One region of the Billgrantia sp. NRB1 genome, then DNA from elsewhere that is predicted to be linked to it. Evidence: predicted binding sites of a transcription regulator. Region 1 holds the regulator's gene; each other region holds the start of a gene.
The links. The regulator PhoB, encoded in region 1, activates phosphate uptake and scavenging genes when phosphate is short. The targets are predictions, from matches to a motif close to TGTCATANNNNTGTCANA.

Region 2: ugpB (sn-glycerol-3-phosphate ABC transporter substrate-binding protein UgpB) is a predicted target of PhoB. The motif match lies at 1,710-1,727, and genes of this name have one in related genera.
Region 3: ACZIYR_RS12635 (Na/Pi symporter) is a predicted target of PhoB. The motif match lies at 2,542-2,559, and genes of this name have one in related genera.

What each region holds. Positions count from the first base shown of each region.
Region 1 is NZ_CM167783.1:4,133,200-4,137,356, forward strand. It holds gene ACZIYR_RS18970 (FAD-dependent oxidoreductase) at 1-124, opposite strand, end outside; gene ACZIYR_RS18975 (chorismate--pyruvate lyase family protein) at 232-798, shown strand; gene ubiA (4-hydroxybenzoate octaprenyltransferase) at 828-1,721, shown strand; gene phoB (phosphate regulon transcriptional regulator PhoB) at 1,806-2,495, shown strand; gene phoR (phosphate regulon sensor histidine kinase PhoR) at 2,497-3,843, shown strand; gene ACZIYR_RS18995 (copper chaperone PCu(A)C) at 3,876-4,157, opposite strand, start outside.
Region 2 is NZ_CM167783.1:3,598,517-3,602,673, forward strand. It holds gene ACZIYR_RS16360 (GGDEF domain-containing protein) at 1-1,665, opposite strand, end outside; gene ugpB (sn-glycerol-3-phosphate ABC transporter substrate-binding protein UgpB) at 1,954-3,273, shown strand; gene ugpA (sn-glycerol-3-phosphate ABC transporter permease UgpA) at 3,346-4,157, shown strand, end outside.
Region 3 is NZ_CM167783.1:2,781,212-2,785,368, reverse strand. It holds gene ACZIYR_RS12650 (hypothetical protein) at 1-422, shown strand, start outside; gene ACZIYR_RS12645 (zinc metalloprotease HtpX) at 449-1,408, opposite strand; gene ACZIYR_RS12640 (hypothetical protein) at 1,826-2,491, shown strand; gene ACZIYR_RS12635 (Na/Pi symporter) at 2,724-3,851, shown strand; gene ACZIYR_RS12630 (phosphate signaling complex PhoU family protein) at 3,878-4,157, shown strand, end outside.

The DNA.
Region 1 (4,157 bases):
CGTAGTCGTCGCCGCTGTCGGCGGTGATCAGGGTGATCGGGCGGTCACTGTCCCGCGCGCGCAGCTGGCGCGCCAGGCCCAGTCCCGCCATGCCGGAGCCGACGATCGTCAGGGGGGCGGTCATGGCACTCCTCTCAGGCTGTGGGGGCCGGCGCGCGCCGGTCACCGCCGGGAACCGTGTCTGCGCCACATGGTACACTATGCGCCCCCCAAACGACCTGGAGAGACTCGGTGACCCGCAGATGCACGGCCCGCCCCGGCCCGCTTCCCCCGGCGACGCCCCTGCTGCGCTGGCGCCCACTGGCGGCCGCCCAGCCGCAGATGAGCCCGGCCTGGTGGGCCTGGGTGGCCTCTCGCGACTCGCTGACCGCCCGGCTGATCGAGGCCGGGGCCGGGCGCACCTTCCGGGTCCGCCTGCTCGACCAGCGCCTGGGGCTGCCGCGCCCCGACGAGGCCCGGGCGCTGGGGCTGGTGCCGGGGCGCCTGGCCTGGCGGCGCGAAGTGGCGCTCTGCCTGGAGGGCCAGCCCTGGGTGGTGGCGCGCTCGGTGGCGCCCCTCGCGACGCTGCGCGGCCAGCGGCTGGAGCGCCTCGGCGAACGCTCCCTGGGCAGCTGGCTATTCCGCCAGCCGGACTTGGCGCGCAGCCCCATCGAGGTTACCGCGGCCCCCGCCCCCTTTCATCCTTCCCGCGGCCCCTGGGGACGGCGCTCGGTGTTCCGCCACCGGCGTTTCGCAGTGCTGGTTCAGGAGTTCTTTCTCGACGCCATGGCGGATGAACTGGGGCTACCTTCACGTTAGGATGAGCGCCATCGACTGAGGAGGCATCGATGGACCGTTCCGTGCTGCACCCCACCGGCCTCGCCCGGATTCCCGATTTCCTGCACCTGATGCGCCTGGACCGGCCCATCGGCACCTGGCTGTTGATGTGGCCCACCCTGTGGGCGCTGTGGGTGGCCGCCCAGGGCCTGCCCGAGCGCCGTATCCTGCTGATCTTCGTTGCCGGGGTCTATCTGATGCGCGCCGCCGGCTGCGTGGTCAACGACTACGCCGACCGCCACTTCGACGGCCACGTCAAACGCACCAAGCACCGCCCCCTGGCCACCGGCCGAATCAGCGAGGGCGAGGCCCAGGCGCTGTTCCTGATCCTGGTGATGGCCGCCTTCGTGCTGGTGCTGTTCACCAACCTGTTCACCGTGCTGCTGTCGCTGGGGGGCGTGGTGCTGGCCTTCATCTACCCCTTCATGAAGCGCTACACCCACCTGCCCCAGCTGTTTCTGGGCGCGGCCTTCTCCTGGGCGATTCCCATGGCCTTCGGCGCGGTGCTGGGCCACGTGCCGCTGGAGGCCTGGCTGCTGTTCGCCGCCAACCTGGTGTGGACGGTGGCCTACGATACCCAGTACGCCATGGTCGACCGCGACGACGACCTGAAGATCGGCATCAAGTCCACCGCGGTGCTGTTCGGCCGCGCCGACCGGCTGATGATCGGGCTGCTGCAAGGGGCGACCTTAGCCCTGCTGGCCTGGGCGGGGGTGCGCCTGGGCCTGGGCGGTTTCTTCTGGGTGGGACTCGCGGCCATGGCGGCCACCTTCGTCTATCAGCAGTGGCTGATCCGGGAGCGCGACCGCGACCGCTGCTTCCGAGCCTTCCTCAACAACCACTGGTCGGGACTGCTGGTGTTCGCCGGCCTGGCCCTCACCCTCTGGCCGGCGGTGAACGGCTGAGCGGCGCTGGCGGCGCTGTCATCCAACTGTCATCATGACATGGTCATATCGTCATCGACCCGTCACTGATCACGAGGCTTCCGGATGACCGCCAAGACCGTTCTGATCGTCGATGATGAGGCGCCGATTCGCGAGATGATCGCCGTGGCGCTGGAGATGGCCGACTACCGCGTTCTGGAAGCGGACAACGCCCAGGAGGCCCACGCCATGGTGGTCGACCACCGCCCCGACCTGCTGCTGCTGGACTGGATGATGCCCGGCACCAGCGGCATCGAACTGGCCCGGCGACTCAAGCGCGAGGAGGCCACCCGCGAGATCCCGATCATCATGCTCACCGCCAAGAGCGAGGAGGACAACAAGATCCAGGGACTCGAGGCCGGCGCCGACGACTACATCACCAAGCCCTTTTCGCCGCGGGAGCTGGTGGCACGCCTCAAGGCGGTGCTGCGCCGGGCGACCCCCCAGGGCGTGGAGGATCCGGTCACGGTGGAGGGACTGGAACTCGACCCGGTCAGCCACCGGGTCAGCGCCGACGGCCGCGCCCTGGAGATCGGCCCCACCGAGTACCGCCTGCTGCAGTTCTTCATGACCCACCAGGAGCGCGCCTACACGCGCAGCCAGCTGCTCGACCAGGTCTGGGGCGGCAATGTCTATGTGGAGGAGCGTACCGTGGACGTGCATATCCGCCGCCTGCGCAAGGCGCTGGGCGAGCGCCACCAGCACCTGGTGCAGACCGTGCGCGGCACCGGCTATCGGTTCTCCACCAAGGGCTGACGTGGCCCGTCCGTGGAGCCGTGAGCTGTGGCGCCTGGCCTGGCTGGCCGCCGCGGGCAGCCTGGTCGGCTGGCTGTTCTCAGCGCCGGCGCTGGGCCTGGCCGCCGGCCTGACGGCCTGCCTGCTCTACCACCTGCGCCAGCTGCGCGCCCTGCACCGCTGGCTGACCCGCCATCCGCAGAGCGAGCCCCCCTCGGCGAACGGCCTGTGGGGCGAGCTGTTCGACCGCCTGTATCGCTACCAGAAGGGACAGCGGCTGACCCAAAGCCGCCTGCGCACCGCTCTGCGGCGCATCCAGGAGTCCTCGGAGGCGATGCGCGACAGCGTGGTGATGCTCGACCAGCACGGCGACCTGGAGTGGTGGAACAGCGCCGCCGAGCGCATGCTGGGCCTGGACGCCGCCCACGACCGCGGTCAGCACATCACCAACCTGGTGCGTGATCCGCGCTTCGTCGCCTACTTCAACGCCCGCGACTACCGCGAGCCGCTGACCCTGGCCTCGCCCATCGATGAGCGCATGATCCTGCAGTACCAGATCACCCTCTACGGCGACGACGAGCGTCTGCTGATGGCCCGCGACATCACCCGCCTGCACCGCCTGGAGGAGATGCGTCGCGACTTCGTGGCCAACGTCTCCCACGAGCTGAGAACCCCGCTGACCGTGCTGACCGGCTACCTGGAAACCTACGGCGACCATGCCGAGGCGCTGCCGCCGCGGCTGGCCCGCGGGCTTGGCCAGATGCAGGCGCAGGCCACACGCATGCAGAACCTGGTCAACGACCTGCTGCTGCTGTCGCGACTGGAGATCGACCGCGGCGGCGAGGATCATTCACCGCTGGACATCGGCGCACTGCTCGAGTGCGTGCGCCGCGACGCCGAGGCGCTCTCCGGCGGCCGCCAGCGAATCGTGGTGGAAATCGAGACGTCCCGGCGGCTGGTCGGCAGCGAGCAGGAGATTCGCAGCGCCGCCTCCAACCTGGCCTTCAACGCCGTGCGCTACGCCGGCGAGGGTCGCCAGATCGTGTTGCGCTGGAAGCCCCACCCCGAGGGGGCCTGCCTGGAAGTGGAAGATGACGGCGAGGGCATCGACCCGGCGCACATTCCGCGGCTCACCGAGCGTTTCTACCGGGTCGACAAGGGGCGCAGCACCGCCACGGGCGGCACCGGCCTGGGGCTGGCGATCGTCAAGCACGTGCTGCTGCGCCACGACGCCCGGCTGGAGATCGTCTCCCACCCGGGCCAGGGGGCGCGCTTTGCCGGCATCTTCCCTCAGGCGCGGCTACGCGAGGCCCAAGACGCCTCTGCACTCCGTGGCTCGGCGGTGCCGATCCCGCCGCGGCGCCGATAGCGGGCGCCGCGGCGGCTCAGCCGAGTGTCGGCTCAGTGATGGTGGTGATCATCGGCGTCGGCGCTGCCTTCGCCCGCACTCTGCACCCAGACCTCCACCTCGACCTCGCCGCGCTCGGCGAATTCCAGGGTCATCGGGAAGCGATCCCCCTCGCGCAGCGGCGCCACCAGGTTCATCAGCATCAGGTGGTAGCCGCCGCCGGGACGCATGGTCTGAGTGATGCCGCCGGGCACCTCGATCTGCATCACCTGGCGCATGCGCATCACGCCGTCGTCCATCGCCATGTCATGCAGCTCCACGGTGTCGCTGGCCGG
Region 2 (4,157 bases), 530 kb from region 1:
CTCGGCGGCAAGCTGTGGCGGCGCCAGTGCTTCCCCGGCCGCTATCGGCCGCGCCGCCAGCGACAGGCTGACCAGCGGATGAAAGACCTGCTCACCCCGGCGACTCTCACCTACCATGCCACCGGCAGCGCGGTGCTCAGGACGATAGAACTCGGGCACCAGAGCGGCGAAATCCGCGAGTATCGCCTCGCAGGTAGCTCGCCAGTCATCTCCCCCGAGCAGCAGCATGAAGTCATCGCCGCCCACATGCCCCAGGAAATCATCGGCATCACTCAGGCGCGCCAACAACAGCCGCGACAGTGACAGGATCATCCGATCCCCTTCGGCATAGCCATAGCCGTCGTTGTAGGCCTTGAAGTTATCCAGGTCGGCAAACACCGCCACCAGGGCCTGCCCCTGACGTAGCCGCTCGGTCAACGCTTCTTGAATCAGGATATTCCCCGGCAGGCCGGTCAGCGGATTAGCGTTGCGGGCCTGGCGCACCTGGATGGCGGTGATCTCCCGCAGCAGGTCGATGATATTCCCCATGCCTCGGTAGCGCCCTGTATCGTCGACGACTACGAAGTCCTCCTGCTGCAGCCCACGGGCATCGGTAATGCGCTGGCTGAGTACTTCCAGGGACGTATCCTGAGGCACGCTGAGCAGGTGACGATCGGCGATCTGATCCACCTCTGTTCTGGCGTGCAGAGCATGACTGTAGGGATTGGTGAACAGCGTCAGGAATTCGTGACGACGCACCACCGCCAGTGGGCGGTCAGCCTCCACCACCGGCACGCAGCGAAGCTCGGGCTGGGCACGGAAGCGCTCTACCAGGGACAGAACCGGCAGCCTCGGCGAGACAGGGTCCACCTGCGCAACAATCGCGCTGGCACTGCGTCGCGGTGACTGTGCCGTCAGGCCGTGGCTGGGCAGCAGCGGCGACACCTGGCGCGGTGGCTCGGCACAGGGTCGGGCGAAATAATAGCCCTGCAGCAGCACGAGCCCACGGTCCAGCTCCCAGAGACAGCGCTGCTCCTCGGCGGTTTCGACACCTTCCGCAATCAGTTCACATCCCAGGCTGCGGGCCACGTCCAGCAGCGAGCGCAGGAACTCGCGCTTGTCGGGAGAACTATCGATCCCGGCGACGAAGTGACGATCCAGCTTGACCATGTCCGGACGCAATTCCGCCCAGTGGCGAAGGCTGGAGTGACCCGCCCCCAGGTCGTCTAGGGCCACTCGAAAGCCCATCTCCCGATAGTGGTCCATGGCCTGTCGCATCGCTTGGTAATCCGCGATGGGAAGATGCTCGGTAAGCTCGATTACCACCCGCTCCGGTGCCAGCCCACCTCTATCCAGATAGGCCAGGGTCAGCCCCTCTCGAAAATCACGCTCCAGCAGGGTCGAGGGCATGACATTGAGGAACAGCTTTCCTCCAAGCCCCAGCGCCACAAAACGTTCGATGGCCAGCCGCCGGCAGAGCAGGTCCAGCTCCACTAGCAGACCGGCCTGCATGGCGCTCTCGAAAAGCCGCTGGGGAGCGTGCAGCGGTGAATGCTGTGGACCACGAATCAACGCCTCATAGCCGTGGATGCGGCGTTGCCCCATATCGACGATGGGCTGGAAGTAGGGCGTCAACTGCTCCCCAACAATGATCGCCTCCAGCAGGTGTTGCTCGCTCGGTGTCATGCCCACACTCGTCGCCATGAAAAGCCATAAGGATGCGGTAGTGCGATGGCAAATCCATGACAGTGGAAGCGTGTCACTGAAGCGTCGCCATGGACACGAACTCTCATCAGCCCCACCGCGAACGACCAACGCCCCGAGGCAGGCTGGATACATGATGTCAGCCACCCACCATCACCTAACCGACATTTTTCTGCCACCGCGATGTCATCGCCTGTCACTAATATCGGCGGGAAAAGTGTTCATTTTCATCATTGGCCCATGGGTCGCCGCAGACGCAAGGAGAGCATCATGCCCGCATTTTTATTGAAAGGCCTGGCCGCCGGCATCGCCGCAGCCAGCCTGTCGCTGTCCGCTCATGCCACCGTGGAGGTGCAATGGTGGCATGCTATGGGCGGCGAACTCGGCGAGATACTGGAAGGCATCACCGAAGACTTCAACGCCTCCCAAGAGGAGTATCGGGTTCGCCCCAGCTACCGGGGCAACTACACCGAGACCATGACCGGTGCCATCGCCGCCTTCCGCGCCGGCCAGCATCCCCACATCCTGCAGGTGTTCGAGGTCGGAACTGGCACCATGATGGCCGCCGAAGGCGCCGTCTATCCCGTTTACCAGCTGATGGAAGACCATGGCCGAGCCTTCGATCGGGAGGCCTTCCTGTCGGCAGTGGTGGGCTACTACACCGATACCCGCGGCAACATGCTCTCCTTTCCCTTCAACTCCTCCACCCCGATCCTCTACTACAACCGCGATGCCTTCGAGGCGGCGGGGCTCGAGGGTGCGCCGCAGACCTGGGAGGACGTCGAAGCCTATTCACGCCGGCTAAGCGAGCAGGATGCCGCCAGCTGCGGCTTCACCACCTCCTGGCCGAGCTGGGTGATGCTGGAGAACTTCTCCGCCATGCACAACTCGCCGCTGGGCACCCTGGAAAACGGCTTCGGCGGCCTCGAAACGGAGTTCGTCTTCGATAACGAGCTGGTGGCCCGCCACTGGGACAACCTGAAGACGTGGCAAGACGAGGGCGTGTTCCGCTGGGGTGGACCGGGACCGGGCAGCGACGCCGCCCCGATGTTCTATTCCGGTGAGTGCGCCATGTTCTTCGGTTCTTCGGCAGCCCGTGCCGGCGTGCTGGCCAATGCCGATTTCGCGGTCGGCTACGGCATGCTGCCCTACTACGCCGACGTAGAGGATGCGCCGCAAAACTCCATCATCGGTGGTGCCACCCTATGGACGCTGCGCGGGCACAGCGAGGAGGAGTACGCAGCCGTGGCGGCCTTCTTCGATTACCTCTCCGAGCCTGAGGTGCAGGCCGACTGGCATCAGCGCACCGGCTACCTGCCGATCACCCATGCCGCCTGGGAGCTTAGCGAGGCACAGGGTTTCTATGCCGAGAACCCGGGCACCGAGATCTCCATCGAGCAGATGACCCTCAACGAGCCAACCGAGAACTCCAAGGGGCTGCGCTTCGGCAACTTCGTGCAAATTCGCGACATGATTTCCGAGGAGATGGAAGCGGTGATGGCCGGACGCAAGAGCGGCGAGCAGGCCAGCGCCGATGCGGCACGGCGCAGCAATGCCCTGCTTAGGGATTTCCAGCAAGCCAATCAATAAGAACAGCCCTTTCGCGCCGCCCTCCCCTGGGAGGGGGGCGCCTTTTTCCATCGTCTTGCCGAGCAATAAATCATGCAGACCAAACGCATGACGTTTCCCGGTCGCTGGCTGCCCTATGCGTTGCTGGCGCCTCAGGTCATCATCACCCTGATCTTCTTCATCTGGCCGGCGGGACAGGCGCTGTACCAATCGCTGCTGCGCGAGGATGCCTTCGGCCTGAGCACCACCTTCGTCGGGCTGGCCAATTTCTCCCGGCTGTTCGAAGACGCCTACTATCTCAACTCCCTCTCGGTCACCGCCGTGTTCGCCTTGGGCACGACCCTGCTCTCGATGAGCGCGGCCCTACTCCTGGCAGTCACCGTCAACCGAATGCTTCGCTCCCGAGATGGCTACACCATCCTGCTGGTGTGGCCCTATGCCATCGCACCGGCCATCGCCGGTGTGCTGTGGTGGTTCATCTTCAACCCCTCCATTGGCATCGTGCCCTACGTGCTCGACATGCTGGGCTACCGCTGGAACCACCGCACCTCGGGCACGGATGCCATGATCCTGGTGATCATCGCGGCGGCCTGGAAGCAGATCGCCTACAACTTCCTGTTCTTCCTGGCCGGGCTCCAGTCGATCCCGCAGTCGCTGATCGAGGCCGCAGCCATCGACGGTGCCGGTCCGGCCAAGCGCTTCTGGACCATCGTCTTCCCGCTGCTCACCCCCACCACCTTCTTCCTGCTGGTGGTCAATGTGGTCTACGCCATGTTCGACACCTTCGGCGTCATTCATGCCACCACCCAGGGAGGCCCGGCCCAGGCGACCAACATCCTGGTCTACAAGGTCTACGCCGACGGCTTCGTGGGCATGAACATCGGCAGCTCGGCTGCCCAGTCGGT
Region 3 (4,157 bases), 1.4 Mb from region 1:
CACGTGACTTCTTGCTGCATCTGCAGGCGATACCCGATGAGGCGGAAGGCAGCCTGATCCATCTGCGCTATTCCTTGGCATTCGGCGCCTCGGCGCGGTTAGCCATGCGCGCCTACTTCGCTCTGGGAGGGAGGCAGCGCGTCGGGTTTAGCCAGGAGGTGCTCGATGCCGACGGTGAACCGCGCTTGGTGGGTGGCTTGCGTGGCATGATCGAGCGCAACGTTATGCGTTTTTATCTGGGGCTTTCGGTATATCTCGAAACCTTGGCCGTGCCCGAACCGGAGCGGCTCGATGTGCGCCTGGCCGGCTACTTTGCGGCCACGGACCGCTACGCTCGACAGCTGCGCGAACTGGACGAGGCAAGCTATCTCTCCCTGAAGTATCGTCAGCATGCTGTACAGCAGGACCTGAGCCGGCGGTAAGTACAGGCGCCAGGATGAAGGCTCGCCTATCGCCGCCGCACGATCCAGTAACGCCGGCCCAGCGGGTCGGGCCGTTCGGTGATCAGAGGGGCATCACTGTCATGGGAGATCGGCATGCGGCCGTCGTCGCGTGGGGCACAGCCCAGCGCCATGAGGCGGCGGATTCGCTCCTGGGTCGGGGGATGAGTCCGTAGCCAGTCCAGCCAGGCCGGCTGGTGTCGGCCGAATAGGCTGGCCAGCCAGGCGCCGTGGAAGCGCTCCAACACCTCCAGCGCCGAGGCGAGCCCCTGAGGGTCGCCGGTCATGGCCACGGCATCCAGGTCGGCGGTGTACTCCCGGTTGCGTGACAGGCCAAGCTGCAGCAGCGAGCTCAGGGTAGGCGAGATCGCCACCAACAGTAGCGCCAGCCACGGTATGCCGGCCTCGCCGCGGATCATCATCGGTATCATCATGATCAGTACCACCTGGACCAGCGTCGCGACCCACAGGGTCAGTCGGGACATGGCCGCCGCCATCGACATGACCCGAGTGTCGTTGTGTCGCAGGTGGCTGACCTCGTGGGCGAGCACACCGGCCAGCTGGCGCAGCGACAGCGTGCGCAGCAGGCCATCGGTCAGCGCGATACCGCCGTCGCGTCGGTCACCCACCGCAAAGGCATTGAGGTCCGGAGAGGGAGCGTAATAGAGACGCGGCGGGATCGACAGGCCGGCGCGCCGGTAGAGCAGGTCCAGCACACGGTACAGCTCAGGGGCCTGATGACGCCGCAGCAGGCCGGCTCCCGAATTGGCAAGGATCAGCCGGGCCGGCATCCAGCTGCTGAGATAGACCGCCATGATGACCGCGGCCAGGCAGATCAGCACGCCGCCGACTCCCGCCAGCAGGTAGCCGGGAACCGACAGCACCAGCGAGAGCCCCGTGAGTATCAGCAGGGTCTGCAGGCTGTTCTTGAGACGGGCATGCCTGAGGTGCTGGGGTTGAATCCTCACTTTACCTTCCGCTCCTTACCGGTTGCTTGAAGGCAGGCGGCTCGCCTGCCAGTCTGGAACGACGGATAGACTCCGTGGACGGCGGAGGGTGTCATAGGCTTAGTCTAAGAGCTGGCTGCGCTCGACCACTACAGCGATAGAAATCAGCTCGTCAGCGAGCCCGGTCCTGCTTTTCACCGGTGTTGCCTTGCGACCCACATGGATGCGGGGAATGCGTTGGCCCCTAAGGAACGGGCCTAGCCCTGGCCTTTTCTCGCCGACTTTTCGGACAGTGCCTAGTAGGGCGCTTGTTGTCTACAATGGGCTGGGGCGTGCCAGCGACGTAGCTACCGCTCGGGCTTGGCGCGCTGGGTTTTCCTCCTGCTCAGGATGAGACAAGGAGGTAACGTATAACAACCGAAAGGAGGCGTATTCGGCATGGAAATGAATCATCTTGCCTTAGGGCTGGCGGGGGCGGCGCTTCTGTTCGCTTCGGTATGCGTGGTTTTGTACGCTAAGCTCCGTCCCCCATCCACCCTTCGCCATCCCCAGGAGGAGCCTGAGCCAGTCGGGTCGACTCCGTTGGCCACCAATGCCGATGAAGGCGCCGAAGAAGCCGAAGAACAAGAGGTAGAGCGTGACCGCTCGGCTGCCTCACCGCAGGCAGAGAGGGAGCCACCATCGCATCGTTTTCGCGTAGCGAGCGGTTCCGGCATTCAGCAGTGCCTGTTCGTGGTGTTCGATTGGCCGGCCAAGGATACCAATCGCCGGCTGGCAACGCGCCTTGAGACCTTCGGCGCACACTATGACAGGAAGCAGCAGGTCTACATCATTCGTGATCCCCGTGCGCGCTACAGGCTCACTGTCGCCAACGCCACGCCGCCCGGTAATATGCCGCCTTTGCATGAAGGTGGAGAGTTGCCCATTGTCCAGGGCGTGTCCGTTCTGGTGCACTTCGTCAACAAGCGGCGAGTGGCAAACAGCCCGGAAACGCTGATCGATTTCACCCTGTCGGTTGCCGAGATTGGCGGGAAGATTCTGGATGCCGATCGCCAGGAGGTGACCGAGGCGGACTTCGAGCTTTTGAGGGGGGCATCGGTTTAAGGGCCGGGGCCCCGGCGCCATGGAGAGAAACGGGGCCCTGGCGAGAACGATGTCATGAAATTGTCATGTAGAGCGGGTATGGTGCGCGCACTGACATTGAAGCGTCATCAAACCGTCATATCCCTTGCGCACCTACACGGCAGCCTTGTCTATGTCGAAACCTGATTCGTCAGCCTCACAAACCGGTCAACCCGCCCTGTCACGCCAGCCGTCGCGCGAGGCCCCGGCCTGGATGCGCGGCATCTATGCCGGTATCTGCCTCTATCTGTTCCTCGCCGCCCTCAACGTGCTGGGCGCGGGGCTGGGCGCCTTCGGACACGCCAGCGACTTCCTGTCGCAGCTCTTCGCCTATGGCGAGAATCCCTTCATCGCCCTGTTGGCCGGGGTGCTGGTCACCATGGTGGTGCAGAGCTCGTCGTTCACCTCGGCGTTGATCGTGACCCTGGTGGCCAGCGGCGAGATGACCCTCGGCACGGCGGTGTTCGCCATCATGGGGGCCAACATCGGCACGGCGGTCACCGGTGTGATCGTGGCCCTGGCCAACGTGCGGATCAAGCGCAATTTCCGCCGCTCCTTCACCGCGGCGCTGATGCACGATTTCTTCAACATCCTGACGGTACTGGTGGTCTTTCCGCTGGAGCTGATCTCCGGGCTCTTCCACGAGGCGGGGCGCGGTATCTTCTCTCAGCTGGCCGGCTGGCTCACCCAGCTGATAGGGCTCGAGGAGGTGGCGCGCCCCAACAGTCCGATCAAGGTGATCACCGCGCCTGTGGTCGACCTCTTCAACGCCATCGGGTCGCTGCTGATGCCCACCCCCGCCGCCCAGGGGCTGATGGTGGCCGGGCTCGGCATGCTGCTGATGTTCACGGCGCTGGTGTTCATGGTGCAGAACCTGCGCGGCGCTCTGCTGCGCCATATGGACGGGCTGTTTCGCACCTACTTTTTTCGCAGTGACCTGCGTGCCTACGGTGTGGGAGTGGTCTCCACCGTGCTCGTCCAGTCGAGCACCATCACCAGCAGCCTGATGGTGCCGCTGGCCGGGGCGGGGGTGGTGCGCCTGCGTCGGGTGTTGCCGTTCATGATGGGAGCCAACCTGGGCACCACCGTCACCAGCGTGCTGGCGGCAACCGCCAATCCGGTGGCGGCGGCGATGACGGTGGCGCTGTTTCATGTCATCTTCAACCTGACCGGTACCGCCATCTGGTGGCCCCTTCGTTATATCCCGCTCAAGGTCGCCACCTGGTATGGCCGCCTGGCCGGTCGCCAGACGCGCTATGCGTTCTTCTTCCTGATTGGCGTTTTCCTGGTGATTCCGCTGTTGGGGATCGGCGCCGTTGAACTGTTCACGAGCCTGCGCTAAGCGCGGCATACCCGGAGTTTTTGCCCATGTTTCGTCAGCTGTACAGTGCGCTTACCTCGGAGAACACCCTCAACCTGGCCTTCGAAGATTTGACCCAGATGCTGGAGTACGGCGCCTGGATGTTTGGGCGTGCCAACGATGTCTTGCACAGCACCGTGCCGGCGGATGAGGTGCGACAACCCCTCTATGATCGTGACCAGGCCATCAACGAGCTGGAACGCTCGATTCGCCGCAAGGTGCTGCGGCACCTGACCGTGAACCCCGGCCACGACGTGGCGATTTGCCTGGCGTTGATGAGCGTGGCTA